Regions from separate parts of the Pseudoalteromonas sp. SM9913 genome, predicted to be linked through region 2. Evidence: predicted binding sites of a transcription regulator. Region 2 holds the regulator's gene; the other holds the start of a gene.
What was found. Region 2 encodes FliA, which starts transcription of late flagellar genes. Its sites were predicted from a motif close to CTAAAGNTNNNNNNNNNNNNGCCGATA; they were not measured.

Region 1 (9,792 bases), 390 kb from region 2:
TACTTCAAATAAAATGGGTTGATTGGGTTTATGAGTAACCGAAACAGTAACATGGCCTTGCTCAGTAAACTTTATCGCATTGCCGATTAAATTGGTTAGCACTTGGCGTAAACGCGTATCATCACCAAAATAAAATGGATTTACATTGTCAGCTATTTTTAAAATAAGCTGTAAGTCTTTGCGTTTTGCATCAAGCCAAAATGTCGACACAATATTATCGAGCAATTCTTGCAAGTTAAAATGTACTTTTTGAATTTCGAGTTTACCTTTCTCTAGCTTTGCTGAGTCAAGGATATCGTTGAGTAAATGCAATAAAGAACGCGCAGCGTTATTAACGGTAATAATTTGTTTTTGTTGTTCTTTATTAAGCGGACTATCCATTAAAATATCACTAAAGCCAATAATTGCATTCATGGGGGTACGTATCTCATGGCTCATATTTGCCATAAAAGACTGTTTAGCTTGCGCGGCTGCTTCAGCCTCGTATTTAGCTTGCTTTAAGCTTTGCTCATATTCATGGCGCTTGGTTATATCAACTAAAACGCCATCAACCCAGCGTGTATCATCTTTAGAGTTAGTGATAATACTTGCTTGATCAAGTACCCAAATAATATTGCCGTTGCGATGGCGAATGCGATACTCAATTGAGTATTGACTGGTCGATGCAACTGCTTGATCAATCGCTAAAGAAATAGCCGCTTCATCTTCTTTAACAATAAGCTCGGCAAAGGTAATACGCTGCTCAGTAAATTCTTCAGCGCGATAACCCGTTAGTTCATAGACGCTAGGGCTGATAAACAACATACTCCAGTGTTCATCTAACAAGCAGCGAAATACCACACCGGGCATATTGTTCATCAAGGTACGGTATTGTCGCTCTTTTTCAATTAAGCTTTGTTGTAACGCTCTTTGCTCAGTTAAATCGGTAATAAAGCCCACAAACAATGTTTCAGTTTGTAATTGCTTTACTTCACCAATCCCTAAGCGAATTGGAAATTGATGACCATTTTTATGTTTTGCCCACACATCGCGATTAACACCAATAACACGTTTTACCTCATGGTTTGTTGTATTTTTTAAAAAAGCATCGTGTTGATTAGCAATATCATCAGCCATTAATATTTTTACATTCTGGCCAATGACCTCATTATCTTGCCAGCCAAAAATTGTTTCTGCGGCTTTATTAAAGCTCAAAATAGTGCCTTTAATATTGATAGTAACGATGCCGTCAATGGCAGTTGATAAAATAGCATCAAGGCGAGACTCTTCAGCTGATTTTTTCCCCAACAGCATTCTGTAACGGATCATGCCATTGATGATCACAACCACCGCTGTTAATAAAAGCGTGGCGAACGACACACTAATAGCAATAAAGGTTAGATGTGATTGGTTTGTTTGCTCGTTAATTATCGGGCTTGTTGCAATAAATCGCGTAGCAGCCATGCCCATATAATGCATACCAGCCACGGCAAGGCCAAGAATAAGGGCACAAATAATACGATTATGCACAGGCGTTAATTTTTTAAAGTGTGCTGGTAAATGAAAACGTGTATAGAGACTTATAAAAGACAGCAGCACTGCAACAACAATTGAAGCGCCAAACCATATTGGATCATAACGAAGTAAAGGACTTAATTGCATCGCGGCCATACCGCTGTAATGCATGGTGCCAACACCCGCGCCAAATAAAAGAGAGCTTAGAATTAAATTGATAATACGAGGCTTAGAGCTATATGTTTTCAAACAAGAAAAAGCAATGGTACATGCCAGTAAAGCCGGTATAAACGACACAAAAGTGAGTGTGGGATCGTATTCAATTGTAGTGCACAAAGAAAATGCCAGCATAGCAATAAAGTGCATGCTCCAGACCCCTCCGGCAAGGACTAAGGCTGCGGTTATATTGGCTAACTTTCGATAAGATTTAAAATGTGTATTATTTGCTAAATCGATAACGTGCAAAGAAAAATAAGCTGCAAAAATTGCGGTGAGTATAGATAGTGTCACTAAACTTGGGTCGTATACACCATTAATAATTAGGCTTGGATCTGGTTCGTTTATAAAAAAATTAGCTAACATCAATCATTCACATAATAACTCTTAAATTCAGTCTAATATAAAATACAATAATAATCACAAGGTATTGAGTTATAAATTACAAAAGTAACGTAAGTGTTTTAAGCTCTAAACCATACTATTTATTGAGTAGCACTAAATCCATTGTTATTAAAATGGCATTTAGTAGGGATTATTTATAGATTAGCCGTTATGGTACAAGGTAAAATAAAACCCAGTGGTTAATTATAAATAGGCAGCATTCATTGTTGGATTACACTTTAAAGCGAAGTAAGCGAAGAAAAACAGTGGCTATCAAAGTCGCACAACGTGAGCTTACGGTATATGCGCCCCATTTTGTAACGAAAACACAAATTAATGAATGGCTGTTAAGTAAACAGGACTGGATTGATGCTCAGTTACATAAGCAACAAATTCAAGCCGATACACGACAGTTTCCACTCAAAACCCAGAGTATTAAATTATTTAATGAAGCTGTAAATGTGCAATTTGAAAACGCAGCACGCACTCAATGGCAGCAGCACAATGAAAGCCAAACGCTGTTACTGAGTATTTCTTCACGTGTAAAGCATCAAACGCAAATGTATCAAAGTTTGCTAGAGCAGTTTTTGCATGAGAAATTAGAAAGTTATATTGAAATGCGAGTTAACGATTATTGTCAGCTGATGGGTGAAAAGCTACCGAGTAATATTCGTATTCAATTGTATAAACGTCGCTGGGGTAGTTGTAATCGCAGGCGTGAACTAACCTTCAACTTACACTTGGCAAGTGCACCGACATGGGTCATTGACTACGTGATTGTTCATGAATTAGCACATTTAAAATATTTAAATCACAGCGCTCAATTTTGGCAACGTGTGGGATTATTTTATTCAGATTATAAACAAGCAAGTAACTGGTTAAACAATCATGGTATGAGTTTACAGTGGGTATTTGAATAAAAAGAAATAAGGTAGAGAAGAGAAGTGGTGGAGGGAGCTGGATTCGAACCAGCGAAGGCTGAGCCGTCAGATTTACAGTCTGATCCCTTTGGCCGCTCGGGAACCCCTCCAATGCAACGCGGCAGATAATAGCAAACTTCTTATTTAAGTAAAGAAAAAAGCTAAAGAAAATTCAAATTTAGCCGATAAATACTTATTAATTAGTTAAATAGGCTAAAGTCTATGCAGATTGGTGATTTGTTAATCACGGAGAGCCAGTTAAAAACAAGGCTTAACGAAAGTGTGCACGAAAACCGCCGAGGCGAGTTTGCACTTTTATTAGCAATGCTCTCTCACGATGCACTCGATTTTAGTGAATTCCACCTACCCAAAAGTGACACTAAGCATTATCAAGCTAATGAAGATGCTCTGCGTAAACAATTTGGCGCAGGTCCAAAGCAGCCATTAGCGCCAGATACCTTTAATATGTTAATTGGTAAAAATAACACAGAGCTTTTAGCAAAAATGGGAAGCGCTGTAGGGATGAGTGATATAAAGTTAACTCAGTGCTTAAAGCCTGAGCCATTTAATATTCGTGATGATAAAAACCACATTCCACTGACTGTCATTGATAACTGTGAATTAGCGGTACGTCGACGAATCCAAAATACCAACATCGAGTTATCAAACCCTCAAATGGATGCGGTGACATTTTATGATGATTTACAAAATGAAGCTATCCACCAGCCATTACATTTGTTTAGTGCCTAATTATATGTGTTCAATTGCTGCTTTATACATGCCATTTGATTGTAATAAACTGTGTTTATAGTAGTAAGTAACTATTGGTTTTATAGGTGCTTTATTTTAATAACTGATTTAATATAAAAAAGCATCCAAAATTTAAATGCAATTGCTATAATGGCGCAAATGGTATGACATTAAATGCCATTATCATTAAACCAAGGTAATTAGGAACGTAATGAAGAAAACATTCACGCTGAATCATGAGAAAATCAAATACCCTCGTATGGTTGATGCTGCAAAGCATGAAGTGAAAAAATATTTGAAAAGAGAACGTAATAAAACTTTACCTGTTGATGCCGACTACTGGGCATTTGATTGTAAGTTTGGTAACACGGCTGAAGAAGCCCAAGTGGTTCACGTTGCTGAAATTAACAATCACATCAGTGAAATTGAAAAGCAAGGTTTAACTTCTTTTTACTTAGAGATTTTAGCAAGACCTGCACAGCGTCAAGATTTCGATGAAGATGATGGCGAGTAAAACGCTAATTTGCGTTTAGTGTAGTTTTTGAAAATGGGCCTTGTGGCCCATTTTTTGTAGATGAAGTTTATACACTATGACATTTTTTGTATTTTTTATTACTGCCACAAGGGCACGTATCATTACGTTTTACTTTAATATCGGCAACCGGTGTAATCTCACCATCAAGGTATCGCCATTGTCCATCTTCTTTAATAAACCTTGAATTTTCTGCCAACTCGCAATATAAATCTTGATAAAAGTAGTGAGCTTTAAATGTAACAAATCCTGTTTCATCATTATAACCAGAGTCTAATACGGCTAAGTTTATAAAACGGCAACTATTTGCAAAATCTTTAATTTCTGAAATTGAATTTTCAGTTTGTTTTTCTTTTGCATAACTTTCACGAACAAAAACCGCGTTTTTAACAGCATAAGCACTGTAGCGTGCACGCATAAGTTGCTCTGGTGTGTGTGGCTGTTTGGTTTTTAAATGAAAAGGCTCGCAGCAATCAGCATAAGGTTGCTGACTGCCACAAAAACATAATAGGGCGTTAGAAGTCATGATAAATGTACTGTGTATTAAAACGCTAGTTTATCAAGCTTATTGCGTAAGTGAAATCTCAGAATGAGCGCTTTTTTTGCTAAAGCAATACAACTTAGTGCGCGTATGGCTCAAGTTTAATGATAACTGCGACAGTTGTTGGTTATTTATTATGTCAGTCCAGGTGATCACCGCGGCAAAATTTCCATTGTGAAGTGCAGAACTTAAAACATACTCTAAATTAACTAAATGCTTTTGACGAATAACCAGTAATTTACTGGTATCAATTGAGCATGAATCAAGTAGCGCTTTGCTCGGTACGTTATCTGGTGCTATTAACAGTGTCCATGCGTTTAGGCTGTTGTATTGGTGTAATACTTTTAATAACTCAAACGTTGCTGAAATTTCATCTTCAATTTGTACAACGTTAACACAATCTGATTGGTCATCTTGCTGGTAGCTTTTAACTGTTCTTACGGTAATTGGCTGTAACATAATCTTCTCACTCACTGGGTTTTTATACAGTACATTCATACAGTAGTTTATACAGTTGTTTGGTGCAAGTGTTTTTTGCTATTTTTTTGTACAGTTATTCATCTTAAAACGCGACAGTTACTATAAATATATAAATAATCTATATATAACAATGGTTTAATTTTTATTGAAAGTTAATGCCCACAGAATTAATTTTAAGGCTGGGAGCAAATAAATACAGATGAACAGGGGGTATACAGTAGTTTAAATTAATTAAGCGTGCTTGTTTTGGCTATAAACGCTTAATTAATTTACAGATGAAATGAGTTTTAGGGCAGTGAAATTATTTTTCGCTACTAGAGGGGATCAAATGTGAAAATTGTAACTGGTGAATTTGTTCATACAGGCTGGCTGCGTAGCATTGAGCATCTTTAAGTCGTTTGGTACTAATATGTTTTCGTATATCGCTCATTGCTTCTATGGCGGGTTCATAGCCTTGACTACTGGCTAAGCTAAGCCACGCAGCACCATGAAATACACTTTGCGGCACACCTTGTCCTTTTATAAAAAACAGCCCTAAATAAAACTGCGCGCGATAATTTCCTGCCATTGCTGCCAAACGCATCCATTTTGCGGCTAAGGCGCCTTGTTCATTTTTAAGGTAATAAAGGGCTTTATTTAATGTGTCTTGATCGGTGTTTTTAGAGCTCGCAGGGAGATTTGCATCGCTTGGTTGCGTTACAAAAGAAAGAATGTTGTCTAATTGTTGCTCTAAGTCTTGGCCACTTGGTGTCGTTTTGATCATGCTACTTCGTTTGTTATTTTAATCACTTAGCTAGTTTAGTATATAGCAAGGTAAAATGTCCTGTAAAAAGTTATTTTTATGCTAAAATCTCGCCACTTTTTACAACCACAAGTTTATTATGCTCGAAGCCTTATTCAAAATCCGTGCAAATGATTCTTCGGTTCGCCGTGAATGTATTGCCGGTATGACTACATTTATTACGATGGTTTATATCGTATTCGTAAACCCAGCTATGCTTGCTGAAGCGGGTATGGACCAAGGTGCTGCCTTTGTTGCCACCTGTATTGCTGCTGCAATAGGGTGTTTTATTATGGGTTTGTGGGCCAATTATCCACTGGCATTGGCACCGGGTATGGGATTAAATGCATTTTTTACCTATGGTGTTGTATTAGGTATGGGTTATAGCTGGCAAGCTGCGTTGGGCGCGGTATTTATGTCAGGGTGTATATTTTTAATTCTAAGCTTATTTAAGGTGCGAGAGTGGATTATTAATGCAATCCCTCTGGTGCTCAAGCAAGCAATAGCAACGGGTATTGGCGCATTTTTAGCTCTCATCGCACTTAAAAGTGCCGGTATTATTGTATCAAGTCCTGCAACACTGGTGCAGTTGGGTGATATTACCTCGCCTGGTCCTTTATTGGCTATTTTCAGCTTTTTTGTTATTGCTGCACTGCTTTATCGCGATTTTAAAAGTGGCGTACTGATTAGTATTTTACTAGTCACCGCGATTGCTGTGTCTATGGGGTTAGTGGAGTATCATGGTGTTATTGCTATGCCACCTTCTATCATGCCGACCTTTATGCAACTGGACTTTAGTGCCGCGTTTGAACTGTCGATGTTGAGTGTTATTTTTGCGTTTTTATTCGTTGATTTGTTTGATACCTCAGGCACGTTAGTTGCGGTAACTCAGAAGGCTGGTTTAGCAGATAAAAACGGTAATATGCCGCGTTTAGGTCGTGCATTAAGCGCCGACAGCACAGCAACCATTGCAGGTGCAATGCTCGGTACTTCAACAACCACGTCATACATTGAGTCTGTTGCAGGTGTATCTGTTGGTGGTCGAACGGGTTTGACCGCTGTGGTTGTGGGTTGCTGCTTTTTACTGATGATGTTTTTTGCGCCTTTAGCTCAAATGGTGCCTGCATACGCAACCGCGGGAGCTATTTTATATGTATCTGTATTGATGCTACAAAACTTAAAGTTTGTAAATTGGGATGACATGACTGATGCAATTCCGGTGAGTGTTGTATTATTAATGACACCGCTGACGTTCTCAATTGCACACGGTATTGCACTTGGTTTTATTTCTTATACGGCGGTAAAAGTGCTGTGTGGCAAAAAAGATCAGGTAAGCATTAGTGTTTGGATTTTAACTGCCTTGTTTATTGTTAAGTTCGCATTTTTATCTTAATGCAGGCAGCTTGTTAGAATATGTATATGTCCTAGTATGTAAACACAAAGTGGGGCAAAATCCTATTCAAAAAAAAGCCCATGCAACTGCATGGGCTTTTTTATTTAGAAAGGAGTTACCATTTCTTTTTAGGTGCAAATAATACGTCTAAATCATCTTGCTCTTGTTCGTTCTTTTTCTTCAATGATGTAGCATTTGATGCCTTGAGTTCATTACTTATCGTTTCAAGGTAGCCTTCAACTTCAGCTCGTTTTGCCGTAATGTAATCGTCATTAAATGAAACACTGTTAAGTGTGGCAGCTGCTTTTTCAAAGTACTGCCTAGCAGAGCCTATCATTCCAGCTGTTTGCGCTGATAACCCTCGTTTTATTTGGCTTTCAATGTTGATTCTTAGTTGTAGCTTTTCAAGGCGTTTGTCTTCTGCAATAAATACCTGGCTGTCTACTTTGCCTTTATTATGCTCAGAACGAATAATAGTGCGTAACTTTTTAATGCCTTGTATCAGCGATATCAGTTGTTTGTCGTTGCCTGGTAATACAAAGCCATCTGAACCGTCTTGAATTGGGTTTTGTAGTCGCTCTTTTGCTTCTTTTAAGCGGTTTTTTAGTCCACTACCTCCGCTTGAAATAGACACCATTTGACTGAGTGCATCATGAATTCGTCGTTGTAATATTCGCTGAGTTGCCTCTGAAAGTGGAATGTTGGCGCTATTCATTAATGCTTCTTCGGTTTCTTCAATGATTGCTTTTTGTTTTGTTAACTCTTTGCGTCGTTCAGCTTCTTGTTTTTCTTTGTGTTGCTGAACAGCACTAACCCATAGTGCAATGACTATAAGTGCAACAATTAATACAATTATAATGGAAACTATCATGTTATAATTCTCAAATTCTTAACCTTATTATCTAATCTTACATTAAATATATAAAAGGTGGGAAACTTTGCTCAGATTAACTGAAAAAAGCGTCACCATAAAGCGTTTAAATCTTAATATGTTATGTTTCGATTGCTGATAATCATTGCTACCTCAAGTTTATTTATTGTGTTAACCTGAAATTTCAACAAATTAATTGTTATATTATGTAACATTAATCAGCCTTTTATATAGCTACCTATAGTTAGGGTGCGCTTTTATCTGTCAATGTGAATTATAACGAAACTACATAGCCATGAAATTACAACAACTTAGATATATCGTAGAAGTTCAAAATCATAAATTAAATGTTTCAGCTACGGCTGAGAGTTTATTTACCTCCCAGCCTGGTATTTCTAAGCAAGTACGTATGTTAGAAGATGAGCTCGGTGTACAAATTTTTGGCCGCAGTGGTAAGCATTTAACTCATGTTACAGGCGCTGGCGAGGAAATCATTAACATATCACGCGAAATACTCTCAAAAGTTGAGGGTATTAAAGCGGTTGCGAATGAACATACTTTACCGGATCAAGGCAAACTTAATATTGCTACCACGCATACACAAGCACGGTATGCGTTACCGAGTGTAATTAAAGGCTTTACTCAAAAATACCCTGCGGTATCACTGCATATGCATCAAGGTACACCACAGCAAATATCGGATGCAGCCGCTCGCGGTGATGCTGACTTTGCCATTGCCACAGAAGCGCTTCATTTATATTCAGATTTAGTAATGCTGCCTTGCTACCATTGGAATCGTAGTATTGTGGTTGCTAAAGATCATCCCCTTGCGAAAAAAGTGGATAATTTAACAGTGGCTGATATAGCCCAATACCCACTCATTACTTACGTATTTGGCTTTACAGGTCGTTCGGAGCTCGACAAAGCATTTAATGCTTACGGATTAGAGCCACATATTGTATTTACTGCCACCGATGCCGATGTCATTAAAACGTATGTGCGTTTAGGGCTAGGTGTGGGTGTGGTTGCATCTATGGCAATTGATCAGGTAAACGACAGCGACTTAGTGTGCATTGATGCTAGCCATTTATTTGAGGCGAGCACGACTAAAATTGGCTTTAGAAAGGGCAGTTTTTTACGCACCTACATGTATGACTTTATCGAACGTTTTGCACCGCATTTAACTAAAGAGCGAGTAGAGCGTGCGAGTTTACTGCGTAATCAAGAAGATGTTGATAAGTTATTTGCTGATATTGAATTGCCGGTTAAGTAACCGCCATAAACAGCAATGAAAAGCCGCTTAGTTTTGCAACTAAGCGGCTTTTTTGTGCTATGTAATTAACCTGAACTGTGGATAATAAATCCATCTCAAGCAGCTATTTTCAGCGCTAACTGCGTTGAATTTACTTGCAATAGGCTAGCTATTGACG
Region 2 (9,792 bases):
CCAGTAATCCTAAAACAGAAAGCTTATCCACAGCCAACCTCTCTTTTTAAACGTGCAGCCACATCATGAAGGCTAATGCTTTCGCTCGCTAAACCTGCACTGGCTATAGCCTGAGGCATACCATAGACAACACAGCTTTTTTCATCCTGAGCCCAAATTGTAGCGCCAGTTTGCTTAAGCATGCGAGCACCATCACGACCATCTGCACCCATGCCTGTCAAAATAATGGCAAGCACATCACCTTGATACGCTTTGGCCGCACTGGCAAAGGTAATATCAACACTTGGTTTATAGTTTACTCGTTCATTTTTATCTTCAAACACACGAAGGGTTCTATTAGAGCCACGTCCTTCTACCATCATTTGCTGGCCACCTGGCGCTAAATAAGCGCACCCAGGTTGCAATCTATCGCCTTGCTGCGCTTCTTTTACCTTAATCTTACACAAGCCATCTAAGCGAGTAGCAAAGGCCGGGGTAAATGCAGCAGGCATATGCTGTATAAGTAAAATAGGGTGTGGAAAATTAGCAGGTAATTGCGTCAAAATAGTTTGCAGTGCAACCGGCCCACCTGTGGATGTACCAATAGCAACTAACTGATACTGCTTACCACTGGCACGCGCTGAGGCACTGCTGCTAGTAGGTGCAGGACTCGCATTATTAAAGCTACGATCAGGTTGAACTATCGGCTTTTTAGCAAGGTTAGAAAAGCGCTCAGAGCTGTTTGACGCTGGTTTACTAATACTTGGAGATGGGGCCGTTCTCGTAATTCTTCCAATACGCTGGCGGCCTATTTCCTTAACCTTATTTTGCAATAACTTAATTGCATCATCGTTATTGCGAGCAATATCTTCAAACTTTTTAGGTAAAAAGTCCATCGCCCCAGCATCAAGCGCATCCAAAGTGGCAGATGCCCCTGCTCGTGTTAACGATGAAAACATTAAAATAGGTGTTGGATTACTCGCCATGATCTCTTTCACAGCACTAATACCATCCAGCACCGGCATTTCAACATCCATGGTGATAACATCAGGACGTAACTGAGCTGTTTTTTCGACGGCCTCTCGGCCATTTACAGCAAAGCCTATTACCTCAATGCCGCTGTCTTGTTCAAGAATTTCACTCACTCTGCGGCGAAAAAAGCTTGAATCATCAACTACTAAAACTTTAACAGCCATTTCGCTCTCTTATTCAATGAATGGGTAGGCATAAGTTTATACCTACTTTTTATTATCCAGCGTAATGCTTTAGCATACTCGGTACATCTAATATCAGTGCAATTCCACCATCAGAGGTAATAGTCGCACCCGCCATACCCGGCGTACCTTGCAATAATGCATCTAGAGGCTTGATCACCACTTCTTCTTGACCTATTAGTGAATCAACAACGAACCCTACTTTTTGAGTCCCTATTTGCACAATAACGACATGCCCTTGTGCTTTTCGCTGACCTCTATCAGCGCCTTTTATAAGCCAATGTTCAAGGTAGAATAATGGAATCGACTTTTTACGAACAATAATCGTTAGCTGGCCATCAACCACATTAGTTTTTGTTAAATCTAAGTGGAATATTTCACTTACACCCGCTAGCGGCAAGGCAAAGGTTTGCTCTCCCACCACCACCATTAAGGTAGGCAATATCGCAAGTGTTAGTGGAACTTTGATTTCTAAAGTAGTCCCTACGCCCATTTCTGATTTTATGTTAACCGAGCCATTGAGCTGAGTGATTTTTGTTTTAACCACATCCATACCAACACCACGGCCAGAAATATCTGAGATTTCTTCTTTGGTTGAAAACCCAGGTGCAAAAATAAGGTTATAAGCTTCAGTATCAGAAAGACGACTCGCTTGGTCGTGATCAAGCACCCCTTTACTAATCGCAATCTTTTTAAGCTTTTCAGCATCCATACCGGCACCATCATCTTGGATGGTAAGTAGAATATGATCACCCTGTTGCGAAGCTGATAAAGTCACCGTACCTGTTCTAGGTTTACCCGATGCTTCACGAATATCGGGCATTTCAATACCATGGTCGACCGAGTTGCGAACCAAATGCACCAATGGATCGGCCAATGCTTCCACTAAATTTTTATCTAAATCGGTGTCTTCACCGACAAGTAATAAATTAATATCTTTTTTAAGTGTTCGTGCTAAGTCACGTACAACACGAGGAAAACGGCCAAATACTTTTTTAATTGGCTGCATTCGTGTTTGCATTACTGCACCTTGGATATCAGCAGTCACAACATCTAAGTTGGAAATAGCTTTACCCATAGCCTCGCTATCAGAATTAGTCGCCAAACTCACTAAGCGATTTCGCACAAGTACTAACTCGCCCACCATGTTCATTATTTGGTCTAGGCGTTTGGTATCAACACGTACTGTTGTTTCTGCCGGTGGAGGCGCTGCTTTTTTAGGCGGCGCAGCTTTAGCTGCTTGTGCCGCAGGAGCAGGCTTAGCTGGCTCTGGTTTAGGCTGTGGCTTAGCTGCAGCAACTGGTTCTGGCTTTTTAGCTGCCACTGGTTCTGGTTTACTTACAGGAGCCGGTGTTTCTATCGACTTAGGTGCACCTTTACCATGAAGTTCATCAAGTAACGCTTCAAACTCGTCGTCACTTATTTCATCATCGCCCGAGCTTTGCTCGTTACTTGGTGGAGCCACAGGGGCTGATGGTGTTTGTTGTGGTGTACTTGCGGTTGCTTGGCTCACTTCGCCAAAGCTGCCTACACCATGAAGTTCATCCAATAAGCTGTCAAACTCATCGTCAGTTATATCACCACTGACATCATTGTCACTTGATGATGATTGTTTTTCTTGTGGGGCTTGCCCTTTTCCATGAAGTTCATCAAGTAGGCTTTCGAATTCGTCTTCGGTTATTTCATCAATCTGAGACTCAGTACTGCTGCTATCTGGGCCGCTAAATAATTCATCAAAAGCAAACGGGTCTTCTTCAGCATCGTTGCTCGGTTGCTCTGCAACTGGTTCGGGCTCTACCGATGGGGTTTCGACAGGAGCTATATCTTCAACCACAGAATCGCCGGCAAGCTCTTCTGCTGTCGGTGGCTGTCCAAGTTTGTGAAGTACTGCAAGTAATTCTGGATCAGCAGGCTCTGGCTGGTCACGATTTTTAATCGTGGCAAACATTTCATTAATGGTATCCAGTGCTTGTAAAATCACATCCATTAATTCAGAGTTAACTGTTCTTACACCTTGGCGCAGTAAATCAAACACATTTTCAGCACCATGACATGCATCAACAAGCTCTGTCATAGCCAAAAAGCCAGCGCCACCCTTTACAGTGTGGAAACCGCGAAATATTGCGTTTAGTAGCTCAGTATCATCTGGGTTGTTTTCCAGTTCTACTAACTGTTCAGATAAAAGCTCAAGGATTTCTCCGGCCTCTACTAAAAAGTCTTGTAAAATATCTTCATCGACTTCAAAGCTCATGCAGTACTCTCCTATTAGAAGCCCAAACTTGATAATAGATCATCAACTTCATCTTGATCAGATACAACATCATTACGCGTTTCTTTATCAATAATAGGCCCTTCGGGACCTGCTAGTGTTTGTGCAACAATGGGATCTTCTATTTTTTCTGGTTGTTCAGTTGGTTCAACCTCACCACCTTGCGCTGCAAATGCAGTCAACAGGTGAATTAAACTTTCTTCAACTTCACGGACAAGTTCAATAACACGGCGAATAACCTGACCGGTTAAATCTTGATAGTCTTGAGCCATCAGCACATTAGTCATCAGCATTTGTAACTCATCGGTTTTGTGATGAGAACTGCTCATAAACTTATCAATACTATGACAAAGTGATTTAAACTCACCAAGCTCTATTTCGCGGTTCATTAAACGATCCCACGTTGGCTTGATATCAGCTATTTCGTCAGCGATTTCTTGTGCTAATGGTAAGCTTGCTTCAACCGCATCCATTGTCTTATTGGCTGCGTTTTCTGTCATTTCCATGACATAGTTAAGGCGTTTTTTTGCGTCAGGGATGGCATCAGTGGTAATGTCTGTTAAACGCGTGTCTAACTCGAAACTTTTTAAAGCTTCGTGCAGTTGACGCGTCAACTTACCCACCTCAGCAAATAACTGTGATTGCTCTTGTGAAGCTGTTTCTAAAATTAACTGATTCGCTTTATCTTGCTCACCATTTTCTAAAAAAACAACTAACTGGCGAGCTTGTTCTAAAGTAATCTGAGGCGCAGCAGGTGCTGACATAAGCCTCTCCCTCTCATTAACCTAAGCGTTCGAACACTTTTTCTAATTTAGTTTTCAATGTACCTGCAGTAAATGGTTTAACAATATAACCATTAACACCTGCTTGGGCCGCAGCAATTATTTGTTCTTTTTTAGCTTCTGCTGTAACCATTAAAACAGGAATATGCTTTAATTTTTCATCAGCTCGAATTGCCCTCAAAAGATCAATACCTTGCATGCCTGGCATATTCCAATCTGTTACAACAAAATCAAACGCTTGATTTTGCAACATAGGCAAAGCAGTTGACCCGTCATCTGCTTCTTGAACATTGGTAAAACCTAAATCGCGCAACAGGTTTTTAATAATACGTCTCATTGTTGAGAAATCATCAACAACAAGAATTTTAATGTTTTTATCCAAAACATCCTCCAGTGAGGCCTGAACCTTTATTTACTTACTTCTAGTTTATCCAGTCATTGATTTTTGCTTTAAGCTTAATCATCGCCTGACCATGTATCTGACTTACACGCGATTCACTTACATCGAGTATATGCCCAATTTCTTTTAAATTCATCTCATCGTTATAGTACAAAGAAAGCACCATTGCATCTTTTTCCGGTAACGACTTTATTGCACTGAGTAAAGACTCATTAAACCGTTCATTTTTAACATTATTGAACGGTTTGTCTAGTGCTAAATCTTGGCCATGAGGTGTAATCACATCGTCATCTATACCAAGGTCTTCAATACCTAACACTTTGCTTACATTTACATCGTTTAAAATATGATGGTACTCATTTAGCGAAATTTCAAGTTTTTCAGCAACTTCACTATCTTTAGGTTCACGGTTTAAACTGTTCTCAAGCGCAACAATAGTCTCTGCAACCAAACGGCTTTTTCTGTGAACTGAACGTGGAACCCAATCGCCTCGGCGCATTTCGTCTATCATCGCACCACGAATACGAATACCGGCAAAGGTTTCAAAGCTTGCGCCTTTGCTCGCATCAAAGTTTTTTGAAGCTTCAATTAAACCAATCATACCCGATTGAATTAAATCATCTAGCTGCACACTGGCCGGTAAACGAGCAATTAAATGGCACGCCACTTTTTTGACTAATGAGGCATGCTTTTCAACAATCATATTTAAATTTTGTGTTGACTGATATCCCATAGCTCTATTCACCGGTATTGTCATTGTTAGTTACTAACTAGTTTCTCAATGAAAAACTCTAAATGACCCGAGGCTTGACTAGGTGTTGGCCACTTAGCAATTTTTGTAGCCAGTGTTTTAAAAGCAATTGCAGCAGGCGACCCAGGAAAAACCTCAACAATTACTTTTTGGCGGCGCGTTGATTTGCGCATATTTTCATCATATGGAACCGTTGCAACCAACTCCATTGATATATCTAAAAATCGGTCGGTAACCTTTGAAAGTTTTGCAAACAATTCCTGCCCTTCGCGTAAACTACGCACCATATTGGCAACAATTTTAAATTTATAAACGCCGTGCTCACGGCTAAGTACTTTAATTAAAGCATAGGCATCGGTAATTGATGTAGGCTCATCACATACCACCACAACCACATCTTGCGCTGCGCGAGAAAAACTCAGCACCATATCGGAAATACCCGCAGCGGTATCAACAATTAAAATATCAAAGTCGGTGTTAAGTTCACTAAATGCACGAATAAGTCCAGCGTGCTCTGAGGGTGATAACTCAACCATACTTTGCGAACCCGATGTTGCAGGCACTATTTTTATGCCTGCGGGACCTTCGACTAAAATATCATCAAGTTCACATTCGCCCGATAAAACATGAGATAAATTACGCTCAACGCGCAGTCCAAGCATCACATCACAATTCGCTAATCCTAAATCAGCATCTAGTACAAGCACACGTTTGCCTTGTTGGCCTAACGCGATTGCCGTGTTAAGGGATACGTTCGTTTTACCCACTCCACCTTTGCCGCCGGTGACAGCGATAACTTTTACGCCGTTATTATTATTCTTGCTCATTTTGCGAAGGCCGCTTGCTTGATCTAAAACTGTGTTAATCATACATCTCTACTGTGCTCGACGCCACTGATTGGTGTCGTGATTGTTGTGCTTTTATTCTTTTTAAATACAATTGCTCAGCTTTTTTTACTAGTTTTTCGGCATTTGCCACTCTAATATCTTCTGGTACTCGCTGACCGTTAGTAAGATACCCTATTGGGAGACGATTTTGAATCGCAATACTAATAATCTCACCTAAACTCAATGACTCATCAAGTTTAGTAAAAATACATCCGCTTAGCTGTACTTTTTTAAAGTGCCTTACTGTTTCTTGTAATACATTAATTTGCGCCGTCGCACTTAATACTAAATAACTACGTATATCAACACGCTGATTACGCATTAAGGTGTTTAACTGCTCGGTTAAGCGTAAATCACGTTGACTCATTCCCGCTGTATCAATTAAGACTAGACGTTTATTTCGTAAATGGTATAAAACTTCTGCTAATTCATTTGCATCTTTAACTTGTTTAACGCCACAACCTATAATACGACCATACGTTGCTAGCTGCTCATAAGCACCAATACGGTAAGTATCGGTAGTAATAAGCGCTACTTTATCGGCACCGTATTTTTGTGCACCCAATGCTGCCAGTTTTGCAACTGTGGTGGTTTTACCCACGCCTGTAGGCCCGACTAACGCAAAAACACCGCCTTGGCGAAGTATTTCGTTGTTCGTAGTTTGCATTTGATCTTCAACCATGTTCAATAAAGCTTTCCAGCCTTGTTGGCGAGACACATCGTCTGGTACAAAACATGCCATTTGCTCAGCAACATTTTTCTCTATCCCCATACCGACTAAGCGGTCAATCATACATGCACGGGTCGGGTCGCGACGTGCCATATCTTGCTGCATTAAACCTGATACTTGGTGCTCTAATAGTTGACGAATTGCGTTCATTTCTTCACGCATTGTGCTGATGTCACTGGATTCTTTATGCATTGTTTGCTGACGCGGTGCGCTAGGTGAATCTAAATCGTCAAAGCCACTGTCTAAATCGTCAAAACCTAAGCTATCGGCTTGGGTGCGAGGGCGCACTGGCGCGCTTTGTTCACGTTCAAACATATTTTTAGGTCGTGATTGCACAGGCTCTTGTTCTTGATAGTGACCAGAAGTGTCAATGCCAGAGTGTGAAAACATTGAAGCAAGCTCTGCTGAACGAGGACGTGGAGACTGACGCTCTAGTAAGGCTTGTAAGCTATCTGCAACCTTTGCTTGTGGCTTAGGTTGAGCGCGTTGCGGTTCTGGTTTAACAAAATTATGTGAACTTTGCTCAGTATGTGCAAATGAAGCTCTTGCAGCGGGTTGGCTTTGAGGCTGCTCTGGCGGTTTTGTCGCTGCTTTGTCGTAATCAACTGCAGCAACAATTTCAACGCCATTAGCTAGTTTTTTATTTGACATAATAACCGCATCAACACCCAACTCTTCTTTTACTTCTTTTAGTGCAGTGCGCATGTCTTTAGCAAAAAAACGTTTAATTTTCATAATTCAAACCCCTTTAAAATCTTATTGTTGGCCTACAGAGCTGACAATCTTGATCTGTCTTTCATCTGGTATCTCTTGATAAGACATCACTCGCAATCCTGGAATGGTGTATTTAACAAATCGAGATAACACAGTGCGTAACATTCCTGACGTTAGCAATATTGAAGGTTCACCGGCCATTTCTTGATTTTGATGCGCTTCATTCAATGATGTTTGAAGTCTATCAGCAAGCCCTGGTTCTATTCCGGCACCTTCATCACCTGCATTTTGAAGTGACTGATGCAACATCTGTTCCAACTCGGGCGCCAAGGTTATGACAGGGATTTCAGAAGACATACCAACGGCATCTTGGACGATTAATCTACGCAGTGATATTCGCACTGCAGCCGTTAATACATCGGGGTCTTGGCTACGAGGGCCATACTCAACAAGGGTTTGAACAATTGAGCGCATATCTCGTATTGCTACCCCTTCATTTAATAAATTTTGTAGTACTTTAACGATGGTGGTCAGCGGTAATACCTCAGGTACAAGTCCTTCAACTAAGCGAGGGTGACTCTTACCTAACATATCTAATAAGTTTTGTACTTCTTCATGTCCGAGTAATAATGCGGCGCTATTGGTGAGTAACTGGCTAATATGGGTTGCCACCACGGTCGCCGAATCAACCACCGTGTAACCTAAAGACTGTGCTTCATCTTTTTGATCAGGTTTTATCCAAACTGCATCTAAACCAAACGCAGGATCTTTAGTTTCAATTCCTTTTAGCGGGCCAAATACTTGGCCTGGGTTAATCGCTAATTCATCACCATGTTTAAGCTCACCCTCACCACTTGATACACCCATCATGGTTATGCGGTATGCATTTGGGTCGAGTTCTAGATTATCGCGTATATGCACCGGCGGCACTAAAAAGCCCAGCTCTTGAGATAGTTTTTTACGCACTCCTTTAATACGGTTTAACAGCTCGCCACCTTGTGATTGGTCAACGAGAGGAATGAGTCGGTAACCGACTTCTAAACCAATAACATCAACTTGTTGAACATCATCCCAACCCAGTTCTTTTTGCTCTTGTTTAGCCGCAATTCCGGTACCTGAGGCGGCATTTTCGGCTTCTTCTGCTTCTGCAGCGGCTAATTTCAGTTTATTTTGCTGAGTATAGTATGCAAGGTAACCTAAAAGCGCCCCTAAGCTTAAAAATGCAAGGTGTGGCATACCTGGGACTAAGCCCATAGTAATAAGGATACCTGAGGCAATAAATAACGACTTTTCGTTACCTAATTGCTTCTTAAACTGATCGCCCATGTTGTGCGATTCATTTTGACGGGTTACAACAATTGCAGTACCAATTGAAAGTAGTAATGAAGGTAATTGCGCGACTAAGCCATCACCAATGGTCAATAGTGTGTACACTTCCATAGCGCGTGAAAAACTTAAATCATGTTGGATCATGCCAACAAATAAGCCACCCACAATATTGATTACTAAAATGACTATGCCAGCAATAGCATCGCCTTTTACAAATTTACTAGCACCATCCATAGAACCATAAAAGTCAGCTTCACGGGTTACTTCCTCACGACGTTCTCTGGCCTGCTCGGCACTGATAAAACCGGCATTCATATCTGCATCTATGGCCATTTGCTTACCTGGCATAGCATCTAGAGTAAAACGCGCTGATACTTCTGAAATACGACCAGCACCTTTGGTGATTACCACAAAGTTAATGATGATCAGAATTAAAAACACCACCAAGCCCACGGCGTAGTTACCACCGATTACCACTGAACCAAATGCTTCAATGACTTTACCAGCAGCATCCCCACCGTTATGACCCTCAAGCAGTACCACCCGGGTACTGGCCACATTGAGTGCCAAGCGCATTATGGTTGCAATTAACAGCACCGCTGGGAACATACCAAACTCAAGCGGCTTCATGGTGTATACAGTGACCAGTAATACAACTAACGCAAGCGCGATATTAAACGAAAATAATATATCAAGCAGGAATGGAGGCAGCGGTAAAATAACCATGCCCAGCGCAG

Region 1: PSM_RS09110 (VC2046/SO_2500 family protein) is a predicted target of FliA. The motif match lies at 3,176-3,202, and genes of this name have one in related genera.

The regions. Positions count from the first base shown of each region.
Region 1 covers NC_014803.1:1,997,075-2,006,866, reverse strand. The annotation lists gene PSM_RS09125 (PAS domain S-box protein) at 1-2,076, opposite strand, end outside; gene PSM_RS09120 (M48 family metallopeptidase) at 2,322-3,014, shown strand; tRNA gene PSM_RS09115 (tRNA-Tyr) at 3,040-3,124, opposite strand; gene PSM_RS09110 (VC2046/SO_2500 family protein) at 3,237-3,764, shown strand; gene PSM_RS09105 (DUF6172 family protein) at 3,976-4,278, shown strand; gene PSM_RS09100 (YchJ family protein) at 4,346-4,822, opposite strand; gene PSM_RS09095 (SulA-like leucine-rich domain-containing protein) at 4,862-5,296, opposite strand; gene PSM_RS09090 (tetratricopeptide repeat protein) at 5,619-6,080, opposite strand; gene PSM_RS09085 (NCS2 family permease) at 6,199-7,491, shown strand; gene PSM_RS09080 (hypothetical protein) at 7,607-8,362, opposite strand; gene cysB (HTH-type transcriptional regulator CysB) at 8,658-9,635, shown strand.
Region 2 covers NC_014803.1:2,387,159-2,396,950, forward strand. The annotation lists gene PSM_RS10915 (flagellar motor protein) at 1-31, opposite strand, end outside; gene PSM_RS10920 (protein-glutamate methylesterase/protein-glutamine glutaminase) at 24-1,175, opposite strand; gene PSM_RS10925 (chemotaxis protein CheA) at 1,228-3,444, opposite strand; gene PSM_RS10930 (protein phosphatase CheZ) at 3,459-4,226, opposite strand; gene cheY (chemotaxis response regulator CheY) at 4,243-4,626, opposite strand; gene PSM_RS10940 (RNA polymerase sigma factor FliA) at 4,667-5,377, opposite strand; gene PSM_RS10945 (MinD/ParA family ATP-binding protein) at 5,404-6,264, opposite strand; gene flhF (flagellar biosynthesis protein FlhF) at 6,257-7,747, opposite strand; gene flhA (flagellar biosynthesis protein FlhA) at 7,769-9,792, opposite strand, start outside.